4 regions of the Nonomuraea sp. NPDC051191 genome follow, and region 2 is predicted to be linked to each of the others. Evidence: riboswitches for the same ligand, from Rfam matches in the RefSeq annotation. Region 2 holds a riboswitch; each other region holds the start of a gene.
The links. Region 2 has a riboswitch for cyclic di-AMP ahead of ACIA8R_RS46220 (CHAP domain-containing protein). Riboswitches for the same ligand answer to the same signal wherever they lie in the genome.
Positions count from the first base shown of each region.

Region 1: it holds a riboswitch for cyclic di-AMP, as region 2 does, so the genes downstream of both, ACIA8R_RS09635 (hypothetical protein) here and ACIA8R_RS46220 (CHAP domain-containing protein) in region 2, are expected to answer to the same signal.
Region 3: it holds a riboswitch for cyclic di-AMP, as region 2 does, so the genes downstream of both, ACIA8R_RS27590 (coiled-coil domain-containing protein) here and ACIA8R_RS46220 (CHAP domain-containing protein) in region 2, are expected to answer to the same signal.
Region 4: it holds a riboswitch for cyclic di-AMP, as region 2 does, so the genes downstream of both, ACIA8R_RS10640 (C40 family peptidase) here and ACIA8R_RS46220 (CHAP domain-containing protein) in region 2, are expected to answer to the same signal.

Region 1 covers NZ_JBITEZ010000003.1:256,713-261,147, reverse strand. Annotated here, with positions in the region: gene ACIA8R_RS09645 (MDR family MFS transporter) at 1-1,135, shown strand, start outside; gene ACIA8R_RS09640 (DUF5302 domain-containing protein) at 1,183-1,383, shown strand; cyclic di-AMP (ydaO/yuaA leader) riboswitch at 1,549-1,683, shown strand; gene ACIA8R_RS09635 (hypothetical protein) at 1,860-2,573, shown strand; gene ACIA8R_RS09630 (alpha/beta fold hydrolase) at 2,628-3,509, shown strand; gene ACIA8R_RS09625 (hypothetical protein) at 3,519-3,890, opposite strand; gene ACIA8R_RS09620 (roadblock/LC7 domain-containing protein) at 3,916-4,287, opposite strand; gene ACIA8R_RS09615 (hypothetical protein) at 4,320-4,435, opposite strand, start outside.
Region 2 covers NZ_JBITEZ010000023.1:151,068-155,502, reverse strand. Annotated here, with positions in the region: gene ACIA8R_RS46235 (hypothetical protein) at 1-742, opposite strand, end outside; gene ACIA8R_RS46230 (multicopper oxidase domain-containing protein) at 1,251-1,799, shown strand; gene ACIA8R_RS46225 (hypothetical protein) at 1,837-2,109, shown strand; gene ACIA8R_RS46220 (CHAP domain-containing protein) at 2,235-2,903, opposite strand; cyclic di-AMP (ydaO/yuaA leader) riboswitch at 2,917-3,070, opposite strand; gene ACIA8R_RS46215 (hypothetical protein) at 3,645-3,830, opposite strand; gene ACIA8R_RS46210 (hypothetical protein) at 4,325-4,435, shown strand, end outside.
Region 3 covers NZ_JBITEZ010000009.1:450,779-455,213, reverse strand. Annotated here, with positions in the region: gene ACIA8R_RS27610 (TrpB-like pyridoxal phosphate-dependent enzyme) at 1-527, shown strand, start outside; gene ACIA8R_RS27605 (50S ribosomal protein bL37) at 569-646, opposite strand; gene ACIA8R_RS27600 (DeoR/GlpR family DNA-binding transcription regulator) at 784-1,563, shown strand; gene galT (galactose-1-phosphate uridylyltransferase) at 1,560-2,630, shown strand; cyclic di-AMP (ydaO/yuaA leader) riboswitch at 2,699-2,837, shown strand; gene ACIA8R_RS27590 (coiled-coil domain-containing protein) at 2,843-3,796, shown strand; gene pip (prolyl aminopeptidase) at 3,854-4,435, opposite strand, start outside.
Region 4 covers NZ_JBITEZ010000003.1:454,622-459,056, forward strand. Annotated here, with positions in the region: gene ACIA8R_RS10630 (branched-chain amino acid aminotransferase) at 1-102, opposite strand, end outside; gene ACIA8R_RS10635 (3-isopropylmalate dehydrogenase) at 291-1,337, opposite strand; cyclic di-AMP (ydaO/yuaA leader) riboswitch at 1,437-1,590, shown strand; gene ACIA8R_RS10640 (C40 family peptidase) at 1,621-2,175, shown strand; gene ACIA8R_RS10645 (NAD(P)-dependent alcohol dehydrogenase) at 2,159-3,151, opposite strand; gene ACIA8R_RS10650 (DUF2306 domain-containing protein) at 3,329-3,955, shown strand; gene ACIA8R_RS10655 (response regulator transcription factor) at 3,928-4,435, opposite strand, start outside.

The sequences.
Region 1 (4,435 bases), on a different contig from region 2:
CGTGCAGGGGCTGGGCGCGGGCGCGCTGCTGCCGCTCTCGCTGGCCCTGGTGATGGAGATGTTCCCGCCCGGCCGGAACGGCGCCCGGGTGCAGGGTGCGCTCGGCGGCGTGATGGCGTTGACGTACCTGGCCGGGCCGTTCCTGGGCGGGCTGTTCACCGACCACGCGAGCTGGCGGTGGGCCTTCTACGTGAACGTGCCGCTCGGGATCGCGCTGATCGCGATCGTGGCGCTGCGGCTGCCGTTCCGTCCGGGCACCGGCGGCGGGGGCCGACCGGACTACCTGGGCATCGCGGTGTTCAGCGTGGCCATCAGCGCGCTGCTGCTCGGCCTCACCGAGAAGGGCCTGGACAGCAACTCCTGGACGTCCCTGCCCGTGGCCGGGCCGATCCTGCTGGCCCTGGTCCTGCTGGCCGTGTTCGTGCTGGTCGAGCTGCGGGCGTCGAGCCCGATCATGCCGATGCACCTGTTCCGGGACCGCACGTACACGCTGGTCAACGCGACCTCGTTCTTCACGGCCTTCTGCATGTACGCCGGTGTGGTGTTCCTGCCGCGCTACTTCCAGCAGGCGCTGAACGTCAGCGCCACCGAGTCCGGGCTGAGGATCTACCCGATGACGCTGGCCATGGTGGCGGGCAGCGCGCTCATGGGGACGCTGATGTCCAGGACGCGCACGTACAAGCCGTGGCTGGTGGGGGCGCCGTTCCTGCTGGTGGCCGGCAGCCTGCTCTGCCTGAACCTGACCCTGCGCACCGACGGCCTGCTGCTGGCCGGGTGGATGGTGCTCATCGGGCTCGGCATGGGGCCGATGTTGTCGGGGTTGACCGTGGCCGTGCAGCAGGCCGTCGCGCCGCAGTACATCGGCACCGCCTCGGCCAACCTCACCTTCTTCCGGCAGATCGGCGGCTCGGTGGCGCTGGCGCTGGCCGGCACCGCGTACACGTCGGTCATCACCACGGACGCGCCCGTGCACGGGCTCGCGGCCGCGCACGCCTCGGCGGCGGCCGTGGTGATCCCGTCGCTGGGCGTGGCGGGCGCGGTGATCGCCCTGGTCGCGCTGGTCATGATGCCCGGCAGGCGGCTGGAGCAGACGCCGGCGCCGGAGAGCAGAGTGGAGGCCGGTTTCGCGTCGTAAGCGGCGTCATGCGAAGCTGTGGATGTCCCCAATACCAGGAGGTCCTCATGGCGGAAACACCGGAGCCGGAAGTCAGCGAGACTCCCGAGGACGAGATGAAGCGCAAGTTCCGGGAGGCGTTGGAACGCAAGCGCGGGCAGCAGGCCGACTCGGCCGCGGGTGGCAGGGGCGTGGACCCGTCGAAGATCCACGGGGCGCACGGCCCGGCCTCGAGTAAAAGATCCTTCAGGCGCAAGAGCGGCGGCTGAAAGGTCGAATTTAGCTGGGGGTACGGCATGCCGTGCCCCCTTTCTCTTTACCTCGACAGGTAGATCTTTACCCGGTTCATGACGATTCGTTTGTATTTGTCCGAATCTCTGGGTACCGTCTTAACCAATTACCAGCTGGTGGCGTAGTCCCTACCAGGAGAGGGGCGACAGCTGGCGCCGAATCCCGACTTGTCGGGAACCGGGGACCCATCTCATTGGGGTGAATCCGGCCCTGTGCCGGTAGGGCATCTCCACGCCCGAACCCGTCAGCTAACCCGGTAGGCGAGATGGAGAGGACTTCACGCATGTACCACCTCGTCGTACCCCCGGACAGTGTAGTGACGACCGCCTGCTGAGCGGTCTCTTCCCTGACTTTCCCCCACGCGCCGCGTAACCACCCTTTCGGCGCTCTGCCCGGTTACGCACCGTAGTCACGCGCGTTCCCCCTGTCCCCTCGCGAAGGACTTCACTGCTTCATGTCTCGATTTGGCCTGCGCTCTCTCGCCCTGTTGTCCGTGTCCGCCATGGGCGCGCTGACGATCTCCGCCACCGGCGCCCACGCCGACACCGGCGACGACCAGAAGATCCTGCTCAAAGGATCCACCAAGGCTTCGTACTTCTGGGACGACTCCTCCGGCCGCGCCGGCGACACCGGTCTTCCCGCCAGCGGCAAGCCCATGCAGAAGGGCCTGGCCGCCAGCCCCAGCTGGCCCCTCATGACCGAGGGTTACGTGACCTACAACGGCAAGAAGATGCCGTTCTTCGTGGGCGACCGCGGCCCGGGCGAGCCCTCCAACCGCGGCGTCATGCTCGACCTCGACGCCAAGACCTTCGCCGAGCTGACCGGCGGCACCTTCAACTCCGACACCCTCGGCGTGGACGGCAACGGCGGCCAGGGCCACATCAAGATCGATTACGTCATCACCAAGTGGGGCGACGGCAAGGGCAAGAAGAACTACCCCGTGGCCTTCTCCAGCGGCGCCTGGAGCAGGTACGACGCCAACCCGGCCGAGCCCCCCAAGGTCCTGGCCGAGGCGCCCGCCGACGACGGGGCAACCTCCGCCGGCGGTCAGGGCAACGTCGGGAAGACCGTCGCGATGGGCGGCACCGTCATGGCCGGCGTGCTGGTCCTGGCCGGTGGCGGCGTGGTGCTCGGCGGCGAGCGCCTGCGCAAGCTCCTCAACGACTGACCCACGGACATTCCGGCCTTTACGCCGGACGACCAGAATGACATTCTGGTCGCTGTGATCCAGCGCGCAGCCGCCAACGGCATCGAGATCGCCTACGAGAGCTTCGGCTCACCCGCGGGCAGGCCCCTGCTGCTCATCATGGGACTCGGCGCCCAGCTCATCCACTGGGACGACGAGTTCTGCGAACTCCTGGCCGAGCGGGGGCACCACGTCGTCAGGTTCGACAACCGCGACGCGGGCCTGTCCACGCACCTCCACGGCGAGGGCGTTCCCCCATGGGGAGCGCCCTCGCCGTACGTGCTGGACGACCTGGCCGACGACAGCGCCGGGCTCATGGACGTCCTGGGCCTGCCCGCCGCGCACGTCGTCGGCGCCTCGATGGGCGGGATGGTCGCCCAGGCGCTGGCCATCCGGCATCCCGCGCGCGTGCTGAGCCTGACCTCGATCATGTCCACGCCCAGCCCCCAGGCGGCCCCGCCGACCGAGGCGGCCGCCGCGGTGCTGTTCGCCAAGCCCGCGGCCGATCGCGAGTCGGTCGTCGCCGGTGCCCTGGCGACCTGGTCCGTCATCGGGTCGCCCGGCTACGAGCTGGACCGCGAACGCGTCGGCAGGCTGGCCGGGCTGGCCTTCGACCGCTGCCACGACCCGGCCGGCACGGCCCGCCAGCTGGCCGCCATCATGGCCTCCGGCGACCGTACGGCGGCGCTGGGCGGGCTGAGGGCGCCCGCGCTGGTCATCCACGGCGAGGACGACCAGCTCGTCCCGATCGCCGGCGGCCGGGCCACCGCCGCCGCCATCCCGGGCGCCCGCCTGGTCACCTACCCCGGCATGGGCCACGACCTGCCCCGCCCCCTCTGGCCCGAGATCATCGCCGAGATCAGCGCCCACACCGGCTCCGCGGCCGCCGTACGCCCGGAGGTCGCCACGGAGCCGTGAACGGGCCGGTCAGAGCTCCAGCTTCTCCTCGATGACCTTGAGCATGTGCCGGGCCAGGGCCAGGTTGGCCCGGTTGCGGTCGAGGGCGAGGTAGAGGAACAGGCCCTTGCCGCTGCGGCCGGTGAGCGGGCGGATGATGTGGTACTGCGCGGTCAGCGTGATGAGGATGTCCTCGATGCCGTCCTTGAGGCCCAGCGAGTCCATCGTGCGCAGTTTGGCCTTGATGACCTCGGTGTTGCCCGCCGCCGCGACCTGGAGGTCCAGCTCCTTCGAGCCGCCGAGCGTGCCGAGCGCCATGCCGCTGCCGTGGTCGACGATCGCCGCTCCGATCGTGCCGTCGATGCTCATCATCTCCTTGAGGGAGACGTCCATGCCTGCCATGCTTTCCTCCGCTTCGGTGGGATGGTCAGTGCTTGCGTGCCACGGCGGCCACGGAGGCCGCCGTCTTCCTGCCCTCCAGCCGCAGGAGCCCGACGTTGGCGCCGGGTCCCGCCAGGACCGTGAGGACGATCGTGGGGCCCGCGGCGTAGAGGGCCACGAACCCGGCGGTGCCGGACACGAGGGTCTCCTCGAACGTCCCGCGGCCCGCCATGGTCAGCATCCGGCTGCTCATCGCGAGCAGCGCCGCCGACAGCGCCGCCACCTGTTCGCCGGTGTCGCCGTCGAGGTCGCCGGCGATCCGCAGGCCGTCCACGGTGCAGGCGACGCTGCCGGTGACGTCCGGGGTGCGTCCGCGCAGGAGCTCCATCTCCGCCAGGACCTCTTGCCGTAGCTCCACGGGTGGCCTCCTCCTGCGTCGTGAGGGGAACCTCACGGCATCTCCTCCAGCGCCTTCTTCAGCCGCCGCAGCAGCGTCAGATCGGTCGGGTCGCCCGTCGGCACCGGCCCGGCGGCCGTCCCCGTCCGCCCGTCGCCGGCGGGGACGG
Region 2 (4,435 bases):
AGTCGATGAGCCGGTCCTGCTTGATCGCGATGTTCAGCGCGTGCCGGAGAGTGGCGCGGATGCGGTGCATCATGGCCGGACCGACCGGCCGCCGATACCGCACCTTCGCCCGCTCCTCGAGATCGCCACTGACGCGGGCGGTGGTGATGACGTCATTGAACTCCTCGATCGCATCGAACATCCCCGCCACATCCGACACCCGCAGCCGATCCAGCCGGATATCACCCAGGTAAGGGGTGAAGTACAGACGGATGTGCGCCTCGTACGAACGGCGCGTAGTCACGTCGATCTTCCGCTTGCGGCGCAAGAACTCCTGCATCCATTCGGCGACCGTGACGGTGGGGTTGAGGTCCTGACGGGTGCGGACCTTGCGCCGTACCTCCTCCACCGGCGGCAACGCCTTGTTGTCCTTGAGCGTGGCCAGCATCAGCTCGGCGATCTTCCGTTGCACGTGCGGGTCCTCATCCAGCGCCAGCAGCGCCCGGGCCTGCTCCAACTCCGCCTCGACCTCCTCCAGCGTGGCAAAGCCCCGACGCCGCAGCGGATTACGCCGCCGACCGTCCGCGTGCGCCGGCAGCTCCAGCTGGTAGGCCCACCGGCCATGGGTGCTGCTCCACCGCTCCCCTCCTCCGGGACGACGCAGCTTCGGACATGCCTTACCCAGCCTCTTGCCCGTAGCCTCGTCGCGGCAGGAACACGTCTTGAAGGTGGTTCCGTTCATCTGTGTCGTCTTGCCCTTCATCTCCTGATCGGCTGCTGACCGCGTCGTCACACCTCGACAACGCGTTCCTTCACACCCCACGACCGGCTGGACACGCCATCGCCCCTGCGATGCGCCCATGCGCGACCCGACCGGCGGGTTTTCTGACACACCGCACAGGGCACGATCACGCCCGTCCGGCGGCCCACGGATTGACAGCGGTACCCAGGGCCCGGTTCCAGCCACCCCGGGGCACGCACACGCCCGGGAACAGCCGTCGCGGAACACCCATGGGGCCGTTAGTCGGGGGCGCTGGTATCGACGCCCACCTTCACCGCCCGCGTCAAGCGATATCCGCTGGTCATGATCCCTGGCCACTCGCATGCTCCGTCCACGGTGGATATGGCGTGCCCGAGGGGAGGCCGGCCGCAAGTGGCCTCCGATTGCATACATGACGGCCTCCCGGCCGCCGCGGCGGGAACTGTACGGTCAGCATCCTCATCCCGATCCGGCGTGCAAGCCTGCCCCGGTCACTTACCTAAATACCGACGTGCTGGTCACCCTCAAGGACGGCGTCTTCCCGCTGGTCGCCCTGGCCGAGGGCAAGAACGCCGTGGCCCGCGGCCTGATCCGGACCGGCGACGGCGCTTCCGCTCCCAAGGCCGACGTACGCCCCCGCGAACTGGACGGCGACGTCGTCCGCTATGCCGAGCTCCGGCCGGCCGAAGGCGTGCGCCTGGCGGCCAAGGAGCCCGACCGCGTCGTCAGGCTGGAGCTGACCGGCAGCATGATGGCCTACGACTGGGCGATCAACGGCAAGAAGTACGACCCGAAGATCATCTCCCCGGTACGGCCGGGCGAACGCGTGCGGCTGTCGTTCGTGAACCGGACCACCATGTGGCACCCCATGCACCTGCACGGCCACACCTTCGCCCTGGCGGACGGCGGCGTCCGGAAGGACACCGCCATCGTCCTGCCCGGCAGCACGCTGAACGTCGACTTCGACGCCGACAACCCAGGGCTCTGGATGATCCACTGCCACAACATCTACCACGCCGAATCCGGCATGATGACCCTCCTCGGCTACCAGCAGACCTGATCCGGGTACACGGCCGCCACCATCACTGGCGGCGGCCGTGGCCGCGGTGGGCCGCATTCACCAGGCGCCGAATGGTTCGATCCGAGGCTGCCTCCTTCCTGGTGAAGTTGGCGCCCTCGCCTTCGTGCTGCTTCTCAGCCGCAGCTTCGCGCCGGCCCTTGCCGTCGCGCAAACGGGACATGGGGTCATCGCCCCCGCCCGGCGGCCAGGCATCCTGCAGTTCGGCTCCACCCCCTCGTACGCGACGTTCGTGGACGTGTGGCGAGCAGCCGAAGCGCTCTCCGCCGTGATGCGCCACATTGGAGCATGAGCCGGGCCGACACAAGGCGCCGGCCTCACGGCTTCGCTCCTGACACACGAAAGTGGCGCAGGGCCACGCCCTGCGCCACTTTGCTGCCCTCACCATCGCACTGGAGAGGAATCCTCGGTCGACTGTCAGGCCTTGTACTGCGGGTAGCCGTACCCGACCACCTGGGACTTGGGCCGGACGCGCTCCTCGACCTTGCCGTTGCCGGTGTTGCCCTCGATAGCCGTGATCGTGCCGTCGCCGTTGTCCTGCTTGACCAGCCCCACGTGGTCGATGCTCTCGACGGACTTGTCGTCCCAGGAGTAGAAGACCACTGCGCCGGGCTTGGCCTGGCTCCCCCAGTGCTTGTTGGCCTCGAACCACTTGGCGTAGGTGACGGTGTAGGCGTCCCAGCCGACGGTGGACCGGGCGCCGGCCTTCTCCCCCACCCAGGAGACGAACATCGCGCACCAGGGGGCGTTGGCGTAGGACTGCAGACTGCCGCCGTCGCGGGCCACGGTCTCCTTCGCGCGGGGCGAGGACATGTACCAGCTGTGGAACGGGGTGCCGCCGCCCGCGGCGTTCTCGGTCACACCGACCTGCGACTCGGCGATCTTCAGGACGGACTGCGCGCTCACCTGCCCGGCGCTCTTCTCCTCGGCGCTGTGCGAGGCGACGGTGTCGGAACGTGCGCCGGACGCCTGGTCGGCGAAGACCGGGGCTGCGGTGAGAACCGCGCCGGCGGCGACGCTCACGCCGAGGGCGAGGCGAGTGAGGGTGGCGGGCGTCAGGGCACGGGTGAAGGCGTTGATGGTCATGAAGAGGTATTGCTCCTTGCTTCCATTCCGCCTACCGGGTTAGCTGACGGGTTCGGGCGTGGAAGTGCCCTACGGATGCCCTCGCGGGAGGGTGTTCCGATTCACCCCACAGAATGTGGGTCCCCGGTTCCGCGTGTTTGTCCGTGCGGATTCGGCGGCCGCGTCGTTCTCCGTGTTCACACAGATCAGAGGCGGTCTCGGCAATGGTCGGGACGTACTGTGGCGCGGATGTTCACCCGGCCTACGTCGTAACTGACATTGAAGGTATGCGAATGGCATAGAGCGGTACAAGCCAGCTACGGAGAAACGCTTCAAAAAGGCCTACCAGGCAGGCATTTAACCGACCAATTCTTTACCTTGGCACGCCGCCTGACCGTTGTCCCCGGCCGGGGATCAAGAAGGACAACGGCCGGAACCTCGCCACCACCCAAGCCGGGGAGGAGTGAGACGGCGGCGGCCACAAAGGCGACCACGGTCGCGATGCAGGTGCAGCGACCACCTCTCCAGGCTGCAGAGACCGGCCGGGTTAGCGGCGGTAATCGACCACGCACGCCACGGTGTTGAATCGCCGTCAACACCACGGACCATGCGCCCCCGTCCCACGCGAAGCCAGCGTCACGGCATACCACCACACCTGGCATCTCGACAGCGCATGCTCTTGAAGTCAGGCGCCAGACAGGCACGGACGAGCGACGAGCGCCCAGGGGTCCCGACAGCCTTCGAGACGGGATGGTCTGTCCTCTATCGGCTCTCCTCTGGCTCGAAACCGATGAGGAGGTTGAAGGCGCCGGTCAAATGGTCGGCCGAGACCAGGCCGACCGTCTCGGCCATCACTCTGTCACCCCAGCCGGGTGTACGCAGCTCAGCCACGCCCCCATCGGTGATGAAGGACGGCTTGACGAGTATGTCGACTGCCACCGTGATCAAGTCAGCCCCGCGGGCGTCGGTCGTCTCATGGTCCGGCCGGTCACCGTACACCCCGGCTCTCGGATGCCGGGGAAAGTGGCTCCATGGCGGAGACTCGGATACGCTCCCATAACTCGAACATCGATGTTTGAGTTACGGGAAGGGCAGTAGCACGTGGTACCGCGAGAAGCATCGAAAGAGGTACGAGCGCCGGCAGCGGCCGGCGCGCCCGGATACCCCCAGAAAGTGCGTCGGCGCCGCAGCGAACAAGCCCGCCCCAAGGGCATGCCCGGCGTGGCACGTGCGGCGCAGCGGTCGGCCGCCGACCAGGACGGGCAGCGCTTCACCGACACAGCGTTCCCTCTCCTGGCAGAGAACCGGGGTCGCTACCTGCCGGTCCGCCTCATCGGGCGTTTCAGGGCACGGTCGGCCAGAGCGGAAAGCACCGATCACCCCATGCGACGGACTCTACGTTCGTCACGACCTCGTTACCGACCCGCTTCACGGAGACCCACATGCGTAGCGACGCCCCCCTTGGGGATGACACCATCGTCGCGCTGCTGTTGGCAGGACTGATCTTTCTGGCGGCCCTGACGCTGGGCGTATGGAAATACCTGCAGATGATC
Region 3 (4,435 bases), on a different contig from region 2:
TCCTCAGGGAGAAGCTGGCCGGACGGATCGCCACCGAGTTCCGGGCCGTCGAGCCGGCCGCCTGCCCGTCGTTCACCCGAGGCGTCTACGCCTACGACTTCGGCGACACCGCCGGGCTGACTCCGCTGCTCAAGATGCACACCCTCGGGCACTCCTTCGTCCCCGACCCGATCCACGCCGGCGGGCTTCGCTATCACGGCATGGCGCCGCTGCTGTCCCACATGTACGAGCTGGGGTTGTTCGAGGCGGTGACCCGTACCCAGAGCGAGTGCTTCGAGGCGGGCGTGCGCTTCGCGCGGACGGAGGGCATCGTCCCGGCTCCCGAGCCCACGCACGCGCTGGCCGAGACCATCGCCGAGGCGCTGCGCTGCAAGGAGAGCGGCGAGGAGAAGGTGATCCTCACCGCGCTGTGCGGGCACGGCCACTTCGACCTGGCCGCCTACGACCGCCACCTGGCCGGCGAACTGGAGGATCACACCCTCCCGCAGGAACGGCTCGACCGGGCGCTCACCGAACTGCCCGGCTGACAGAAGCACGGGTGGCCGCGGGATCCCGCGGCCACCCGTGGTCAGTTCGCGTTCGGGCGCTTCCTGTGGTTCGCCTTCTTCTTCTTGCGCCCCCTGCCCTTGCGTGCGCGTTTCGCCATGGGCTCACCTCCGGCGGTCGGGATCGTGACCTTCAAGGTCTCCCCTGCCCGTCAGTCGCACAAGCGATACGCCGCGACCTAACATTCCTCAACAAACTCGTGTCATAATTTGGTGGAATCTGTTGGAAGGGGTGGGCGTGCTCGCACAGCAGCGTCAGCAGACGATCCTGGAACGCGTACGCAGCAGCGGCGGCGTCCGGGTGGCCGACCTCGTGCGCGAGCTCGGCGTCTCGGACATGACGATACGCCGTGACCTTGAGGTGCTGGCCGAGCGCGGGCTGCTGGAGAAGGTCCACGGCGGCGCGACGGCCCTCGGCCCCGGTTCGACCGAGGAGCCCGGCTTCACCGCCAAGTCCGCCCGCCAGCAGCAGGAGAAGGAGGCCATCGCGCGGCACGCGGCCACCCTCGTCCGGCCGGGCACCGCCGTCGCGCTCTCCGCCGGCACCACCACGTGGGCGCTGGCCCACCATCTGGTCGCCGTGCCCGAGCTGACCGTGATCACCAACTCGATCCCCGTCGCTGAGGTCTTCCACCGCAACCCGCGCGCCGACCGCACGGTCGTGCTGACCGGCGGCGTGCGCACACCCTCCGACGCGCTCGTCGGCCCCGTGGCGGTGGCGGCGATCCGCCGGCTGCACGTGGACACGCTCTTCCTCGGGGTGCACGGCATGAGCCTGCGCGCCGGGTTCACCACGCCCAACCTCCTGGAGTCCGAGACCGACAGGGAGCTGGTGGCCGCGGCGCACCGGCTGGTGGTCCCCGCCGACCACACCAAGTGGAACACGGTCGGCATCAGCACGATCGCCGAGCTGACCGAGGCCGACGTGGTCATCAGCGACGCGGGGCTGCCCGAGGAAGCACGCACCGAGCTGGCCGAACGGGCCGGAGAACTGATCATCGCGGAGGGCACGCCTTGAAGCGCACCATCACCCACCTGGCAGACGGCCGAGAGCTGATCTACTTCGACCGGCGCGACGACGCCGACCGGAGCGCGATCGACCGGCGTCCGCTCGACCCGCGGCCGGTGGCCTCCGAGCTGCGCTACGACCCGCTGACCGAGGAGTGGATCGCGATCGCCGGTCACCGGCAGACGCGCACGTTCCTGCCGCCGGCCGACGAGTGCCCGTTGTGCCCGTCGTCCGGGACGCGGGCGTCGGAGATCCCGGCCCATGACTATGACGTGGTGGTGTTCGAGAACCGCTTCCCCTCTTTCTCCGGAAATTTTGGGACTTATGGGGATGTCGGCGGGTTGAGTGAGGTGCGTCCGGGGGTCGGGCGGTGTGAGGTGGTGTGCTTCACCTCCGACCACACCTCCTCCTTCTCCAAGCTCTCCAACGCCCAGGTCAGGCTGGTCATGGAGGCGTGGGCCGACCGCACGGCCGAGCTGTCCGGCATGGAGGGCGTCGAGCAGGTGTTCTGCTTCGAGAACAGGGGCGAGGAGATCGGCATCACGCTCCCGCATCCGCACGGGCAGATCTACGCCTACCCCTACGTGACCCCGCGCACCAAGCTCCAGCTCGGGGCGGCCTCGCGGTACACGGGCGGCAACCTGTTCGCCGACGTGCTGGCCGCCGAACGGGCCGCCGGCACGCGGGTGGTCGCCTCCAACAAGCTGTGGACGGCGTTCGTGCCGGCCGCCGCGCGCTGGCCGTTCGAGGTGCACGTGTATCCGCACCGGCAGGTGCCCGACCTGGCGGCGCTGTCGGAGGAGGAGCGGGCCGCGTTCGCGCCGCTGTACACCTCGGTGCTGCGGGCGCTGGACGCGCTGTTCGGGGTGGCGATGCCGTACATCTCGGCCTGGCACCAGGCGCCGGTGCGGTACGGCCGCGAGCTGGCCTACCTGCACCTGGAGCTGTTCAGCATCAGGCGGGCGCCCGGCAAGCTGAAGTACCTGGCGGGCTCGGAGTCGGCCATGGGCGCCTTCGTCAACGACGTGCTGCCGGAGGAGGCGGCACGCATGCTGCGATCACGAATTGATCACTAATTGATTTCTCCTTAAAGTCGCATGACTCGTGATCTACCACTAATATCCCGTTAGACATCGGCCAAAACGGTCGTTGTACGCCTAATCCCGGGCGTGTTGCCCGGGAGCCGGGGACCCATCGCATCCGGGGTGAATCCGCGCAAGTGGTAGGGACTGCTCCCGTGCCCGAACCCGTCAGCTAACCCGGCCGGCAGAGGGAGAGGAACACCCACGTGGCGGCTTCGACCCCCGCGAGTCTTGCCATCGGCCTCATCACCGCCACCGCGCTGCTCATCCATCCGGCCGCCGCCTCGGCCGCGCCCAAGCCGTCCGAGGCCGAGCTGCGGGCCCAGCTCAAGCAGCTCAACAGCAAGGTGGACAAGCTCATCGAGACGTACAACCTCAAGCGGGTCGAGCTGGCCAAGGCCCAGCAGGCCGCCACCGCGGCACAGCAGCGGCTCACCGCCGCCGAGCAGGCGGTGGCCACGGCCGAGCAGCGGGTCGCCGAGATCGCCCGGATGCGCTACCAGAACCGCGACGCCTCCCTGCCCGGCTTCATGCTGACCCCGGACGGCAACAACGTGGCCATGCTCGAACAGCTCACCGCCGAGCAGCAGGCCGTCGTCAACAGCGTGGCCAAGGCCCGCGACGACCAGAAGAAGGCCGCCGCTGCCGCCACCGCGCTCGCGGCCGAGCTCAAGGCGGGCACGGCGGAGGTGGCCGAGCAGCGCGACGACGCCCAGGACGTCATCGACGACATCAAGAAGAAGCTTCAGGACCTCGTGCCGTTCGGGCCGGGCAAGAAGTCCGACGGCAGCTGGGCGCCCGAGCTGCCGTCCGGCTCGGACAACATCACGCCGCGCACCCGGCTGATGCGCGCGCAGGTGCAGAAGAGCTTCTCGCTGCCGTACGAGGTGGGCTGCTTCCGGTCCGGCTCCAGCGGCGAGCACCCGCTCGGCCGGGCCTGCGACTTCATGATGAGCACGGGCGGCACCATGCCGAGCGCCGTCAACAACGCCCTGGGCGACCGCCTGGCCGCCTGGGCGCTGCAGAACAAGACCAAGCTCGGCGTCAAGTACGTGATCTGGAAGCAGCGCATCAACCAGGGCTCGGGCTGGCGCGGGATGTCCGACCGCGGCAGCATCACCGAGAACCACTACGACCACGTGCACATCTCGATGAACTAGCCGACGTCCTGTTCGCGTGACCACCTGACAGCCTTGCCGGCCCGGGCTGTCGGTGGTTCAGCCCCGGAACTTGTCCGTCGCGGCGGTCAGCAGGTCGATCATCTCCAGCCCGCCGTGTCCCTCCCCCACCACGTGCAGCTCGCTCCCGGGCCACGCCTTGTGCAGCTCCCAGGCCGTCACCAAGGGCCCGCTGACGTCGTACTTCCCGTGGATGAGCACCCCGGGCACCCCCGCCAGCCGCGTAATCCCGCGAACGAGATCGCTCTCCCCGAGAAAACACCCGTTCCCCCAGTAGTGCGTCACCAGCCGGGCGAACGTCATCCGGAACACCGGGTCCTGATATCTCCGGCTCGGCTGGAACTCCGGGTCGAGGCTCACATGCGTGTCCTCCCACGCACACCACTCGATCGCCGCCCGCTCCCGCCGCTCGGGGTCGGCCAGCGCCTTCGCGTAGCCCGCCGCCAGGTTCCCGCCCCGGTCCTCCTCCGGCAGGAAGTCGCGGAACCGCTCCCACTCCCGGGGGAAGATCCGCCCGACGTCCCGGGTGATCCACTCGATCTCCCAGGGCCGCCCGGCGGTGACCGCGAACAGGATCACCTCGCTCACCCGCTCCGGATACCGCTCGGCGTAGGCCAGCGA
Region 4 (4,435 bases), on a different contig from region 2:
CTGCCCGAACCCGGGGTTCGCCAGTACCTGCTCCCGCTCGGCCGCGGTGCGAGCGTGGTCGGAATGCTGCACGTCGAAGCTGAGCTTCTGAGCGATGGTCATGACGGCGGTCCTTCTCTCTGCGAATCTACGATCCTGAAAGCTACTGCCCACGAGCAGTATTCGTACTTCCTATTGTCTTGCCATTTGGGATGGCAAGAGGCAGTTGGGATGGGTTCAACCCTCTGGACGCCAAAAAGCGCCTGGCAGTCCTCGTCGGGACCGCCAGGCGCGTACGGGGCTAGACGGTCCTAGCCGGATACTCGCGCGGAGATGTCGTCGCCGATCTCGCTGGTCGAACGGCCGGCGCGGCCGGTGACGCGCTCGGCGATGTCGGCGGCCACGGCCTGCTCGACCTTGGCGGCCTCGGCGTGCAGGCCGAGGTGGTCGAGGAGCATGCCCACGGACAGGATGGTGGCGGTCGGGTCGGCCTTGCCCTGACCGGCGATGTCGGGCGCGCTGCCGTGCACCGGCTCGAACATGCTCGGCGAGGTGCGCTCGGGGTTGATGTTGCCGCTGGCCGCCAGGCCGATGCCGCCGGCGATCGCGGCGCCGAGGTCGGTGATGATGTCGCCGAACAGGTTGTCGGTGACGATCACGTCGAAGCGCTCGGGCTGGGTGACGAAGAACATCGAGGCCGCGTCGATGTGGCTGTAGTCGGTGGTGACGTCGGGGAACTCCTCGGCCACGCGGTTGACCATGCGCTGCCACAGGTCGCCGGCGAAGGTGAGCACGTTCGTCTTGTGGACGAGCGTGAGCTTCTTGCGGGGCCGCGACTGCGCCTTCTGGAAGGCGTAACGAACGACGCGCTCGACACCGTGGGCGGTGTTCAGCGACTCCTGGGTGGCGATCTCGTGCGGCGTGCCGCGCCGCATGACGCCGCCGGTGCCGGCGTAGAGGCCCTCGGTGCCCTCGCGGACGACGACCATGTCGATGTGCTCGGCGGTGGCGCCGGCCAGCGCGGTCTCGACGCCGGGGAACAGCTTGACCGGGCGCAGGTTGACGTAGTGGTCGAACTCGAACCTGAGCTTGAGCAGCAGGTCGCGCTCCAGGATGCCCGGCGGCACGCTGGGGTCGCCCACGGCGCCGAGCAGGATCGCGTCGTAGCCGCGCAGCTCTTCGAGCACCGCGTCGGGCAGCGTCTCGCCCGTGCGGTGGTAGCGGGCTGCGCCCAGGTCGTAGTGGGTGGGCTCGATCTTCGTGCCCACGGCCTCCAGGGCCTTGAGCCCTTCGGCTACGACCTCGGCGCCGATGCCATCCCCGGGGATGACGGCCAGGCGGATGTTACGCGACTCCATGGGCGGTACCTTACCGGCTCGTCTCGGCTGACGAACACATCATCTCAATCTCCGGACAATCCGTTTTGGGGGGATTGCGACCTTTTGACCGTTTCGTTAGAGTCCGACGAGCCTAATCCACGCAGCCGCTGCGTGGAGCCGGGGACCCATCTTTCCCCCCGGGGCGAATCGGCACCGCTCTCAAGCACCGCCGTAGGGCTACTTCCAGGCCCGAGCCCGTCAGCTAACCCGGCCGGCCACGTGGAAGGACAGTCCCCTGTCTAGCATCGCCATTCTCCTGGCGGTGGCGGCGGGCGGAGCGGGTCTCGCGCCCGCCGCTCCCGTCGCTCCCGCCGCCCCCACCCCCGCCATCACCCTCACCGGCCCCCAGGTGAAACAGGTCCAGGAACGGCACGTGCCGAAACCGGCCTGGAAGGTCGCCCTCGAATACGCCATGGACAAGCGCGGCACCCCGTACGTGTGGGGCGGCGCCAGCGAGCGGGGCTACGACTGCTCGGGCCTCATGCTCCGGGCCTACGAGGACGCCGGCATCGAGCTCCCCAGAGTCGCCGCGGATCAGTACGGCGCCTTCTCCAAGAAAATCGCCTGGAAGGACCTCAAACCAGGCGACCTGGTGTTCTTCAGCGGCCTCGGCCACGTCGGCATGATCTCCAAGCCCGGCTACATGGTCCACTCCCCCCACACCGGCGACGTGGTGAAGGAGGAACGCCTGTCGCAGTGGCGCAGGCAGGCCTTCGTCGGCGCGGTACGCCCCGACCCCAAGGGCGTCAAGCGCTGGGCCGACTACGCCCAGCTCCGCAAGGCCCCGGCCCCCGCCATGCTCACCGCGACCCTGTGACGACGACCTTCCCCGGCGAGTGTCCCTCCTCCTGGTAGCGGACGGCCGCCGGGATCTCGCCGAACGGGAAGGTCCTGTCGATGACCGGGGTGACCTCCCCCTGCTCGATCAGCCCGGTCAGCGTCAGCAGGTTCGCCCTGTTGCTCCCGCAGCGGACCACGTCCGCCCTGACGATCCGCTGCGGGACGAAGGACGCCGACGCCAGTGCGGCGAACATGTGGCCGGCCGGCTGCACCCAGCGGCCGGCCGGCCCGCCGACCAGCACGTACGTGCCCTTCCTGGTCAGCACGCGACGGCAGTCCGACAGCCGGCGGCCGCCCGCCACGTCGATGAGGAGGTCGAAGCACCGGCCCGAGGCCGCGAAGTCCTCCTTGGTGTGGTCGACGACGTCGTCCGCGCCGAGCGAGCGGACCAGGTCCGCGTTGCGCCCGCCGCACACGCCGGTGACGTGGGCCCCCATCGACCTGGCGAGCTGCACGGCGAACGTGCCCACACCGCCGGACGCGCCGTTGACCAGCACCTTCTGGCCCGGCTGCACGCGTCCCTCGTCGCGCAGCGCGATCAGCGCGGTGTTGGCCGCCATCGGCACCGCCGCCGCCTGCTCGAACGACAGCCCCCGCGGCTTGGGGGCCACCTCGTCCTGCCGCAGGCAGACGTACTCGCCGAAGCCGCCCCGCAGGGACATCGCGTACACCTCGTCGCCGGGGCGGAACAGCGTGACGTCCTTGCCCGCCGCCTCGACCTCCCCCGCCACGTCGGCCCCGAGGACGGCGATGCTCGGCCGCAGCAGCCCGACCCCGCCGCCCATGACCCGGGCCAGGTACGGCTCTCCCCGCATGAAGTGCCAGTCATAGGGCTGCACGGACGTGGCCCGCACCCGGATCAGCACCTCGTCGTCGCGCGGCACGGGCCGCTCGACCTCGGTCAGGACGAGCTGGTCGGGCGAGCCGAACCTGCGCAGGACGTAGGCCTTCATCGTTTCCTCCCTCGTGGATGTGCCGTCAGTGTGGGCGCGACCTGCGCGGACCCTCAACGGTCGAAAGGCGACGGCTCGATGGCCGAAAGTACGACGGCCCGTCCCGCCGATGGTGCGAACAGGGAGGGGCCGTCCGCGCGATGACCCGGCACGGCCGCGGCCGTCACGCTCTTCCCCATGAGATGGATCGCACCTGCCGGGCTGCTCACGCTCAGCGTCGTCCCCCTGGTCGCCGGCGCCCTCCGGGTGACCGAGCTGGCCTCCGGCGCCGCCGTCACGGCCGACAACGCGCGGTTCTTCGCCATGCCCCTGCCGGTGCTGCTGCACATCCCGGCGTCGCTGGCGTTCTGCGTCCTCGGCACGTTCCAGTTCCAGGCCGGGTTCCGGGCCCGGAGGCCCGGGTGGCACCGGGTGGCTGGGCGGGCGCTGGTGGCGTCCGGGCTGGTCGCGGCGCTGTCAGGGCTGTGGCTGACGCTCTTCTCCGACCTTCCGGCGGGCGACGGCACGCTGCTGGCCGCCTTCCGGCTGCTGTTCGGGACGGCCATGGCCGCCTGCCTCCTGCTCGGCCTGGCCGCGATCCGGCGGCGCGACGTCGCCCGGCATCGGGCCTGGATGGCGCGCGGGTACGCGATCGGGCTCGGCGCGGGCACGCAGGCGTTCACCCTGGCGTTCGGGCTGGCCGCCTTCGGGCCACCCGGCGAGCTGGGCCGGGCGCTGCTCGTCGGCGCGGGCTGGGTGATCAACCTGGCGGTGGCCGAGTCGGTCGTCCGCCGGGGTCAGGTGCGTACGCGGTCGGTCTCGTAGGCCCACATGGCGATCTCGACGCGGTTGCGCACGCCGAGCTTGGTCATCAGGCTCGCGACGTGGCTCTTGACCGTGCTGAGCGAGATGTGCAGCTCGGCGGCGATCTCGCTGTTGGTCCGGCCGCGGGCCACCGCGCGCAGGATCTCCTCCTCGCGGCCGGTGAGCGCCTCGACCGGCTGCGCGGGCGCCTCGGTACGCCCGGCCCCGGCGAACGCGGCCAGCAGACGCGCGGTCACGCTCGGGGCGATGAGCGCCTCGCCGCCGGCCGCCGCGGTCACCGCCTGGGCGAGCAGCGCTGGGCCGGCGTCCTTGAGCAGGAAGCCCCTGGCTCCGGCGCGGAGGGCGGCGTAGACGTACTCGTCGAGGTCGAAGGTGGTGATCACGACCACCGCCATGGGGTCGGCGACGTCGGGCCCGGCCAGCTGCCGGGTGGCCGCGATGCCGTCGAGGCCGGGCATGCGGATGTCGAACAGGCACACG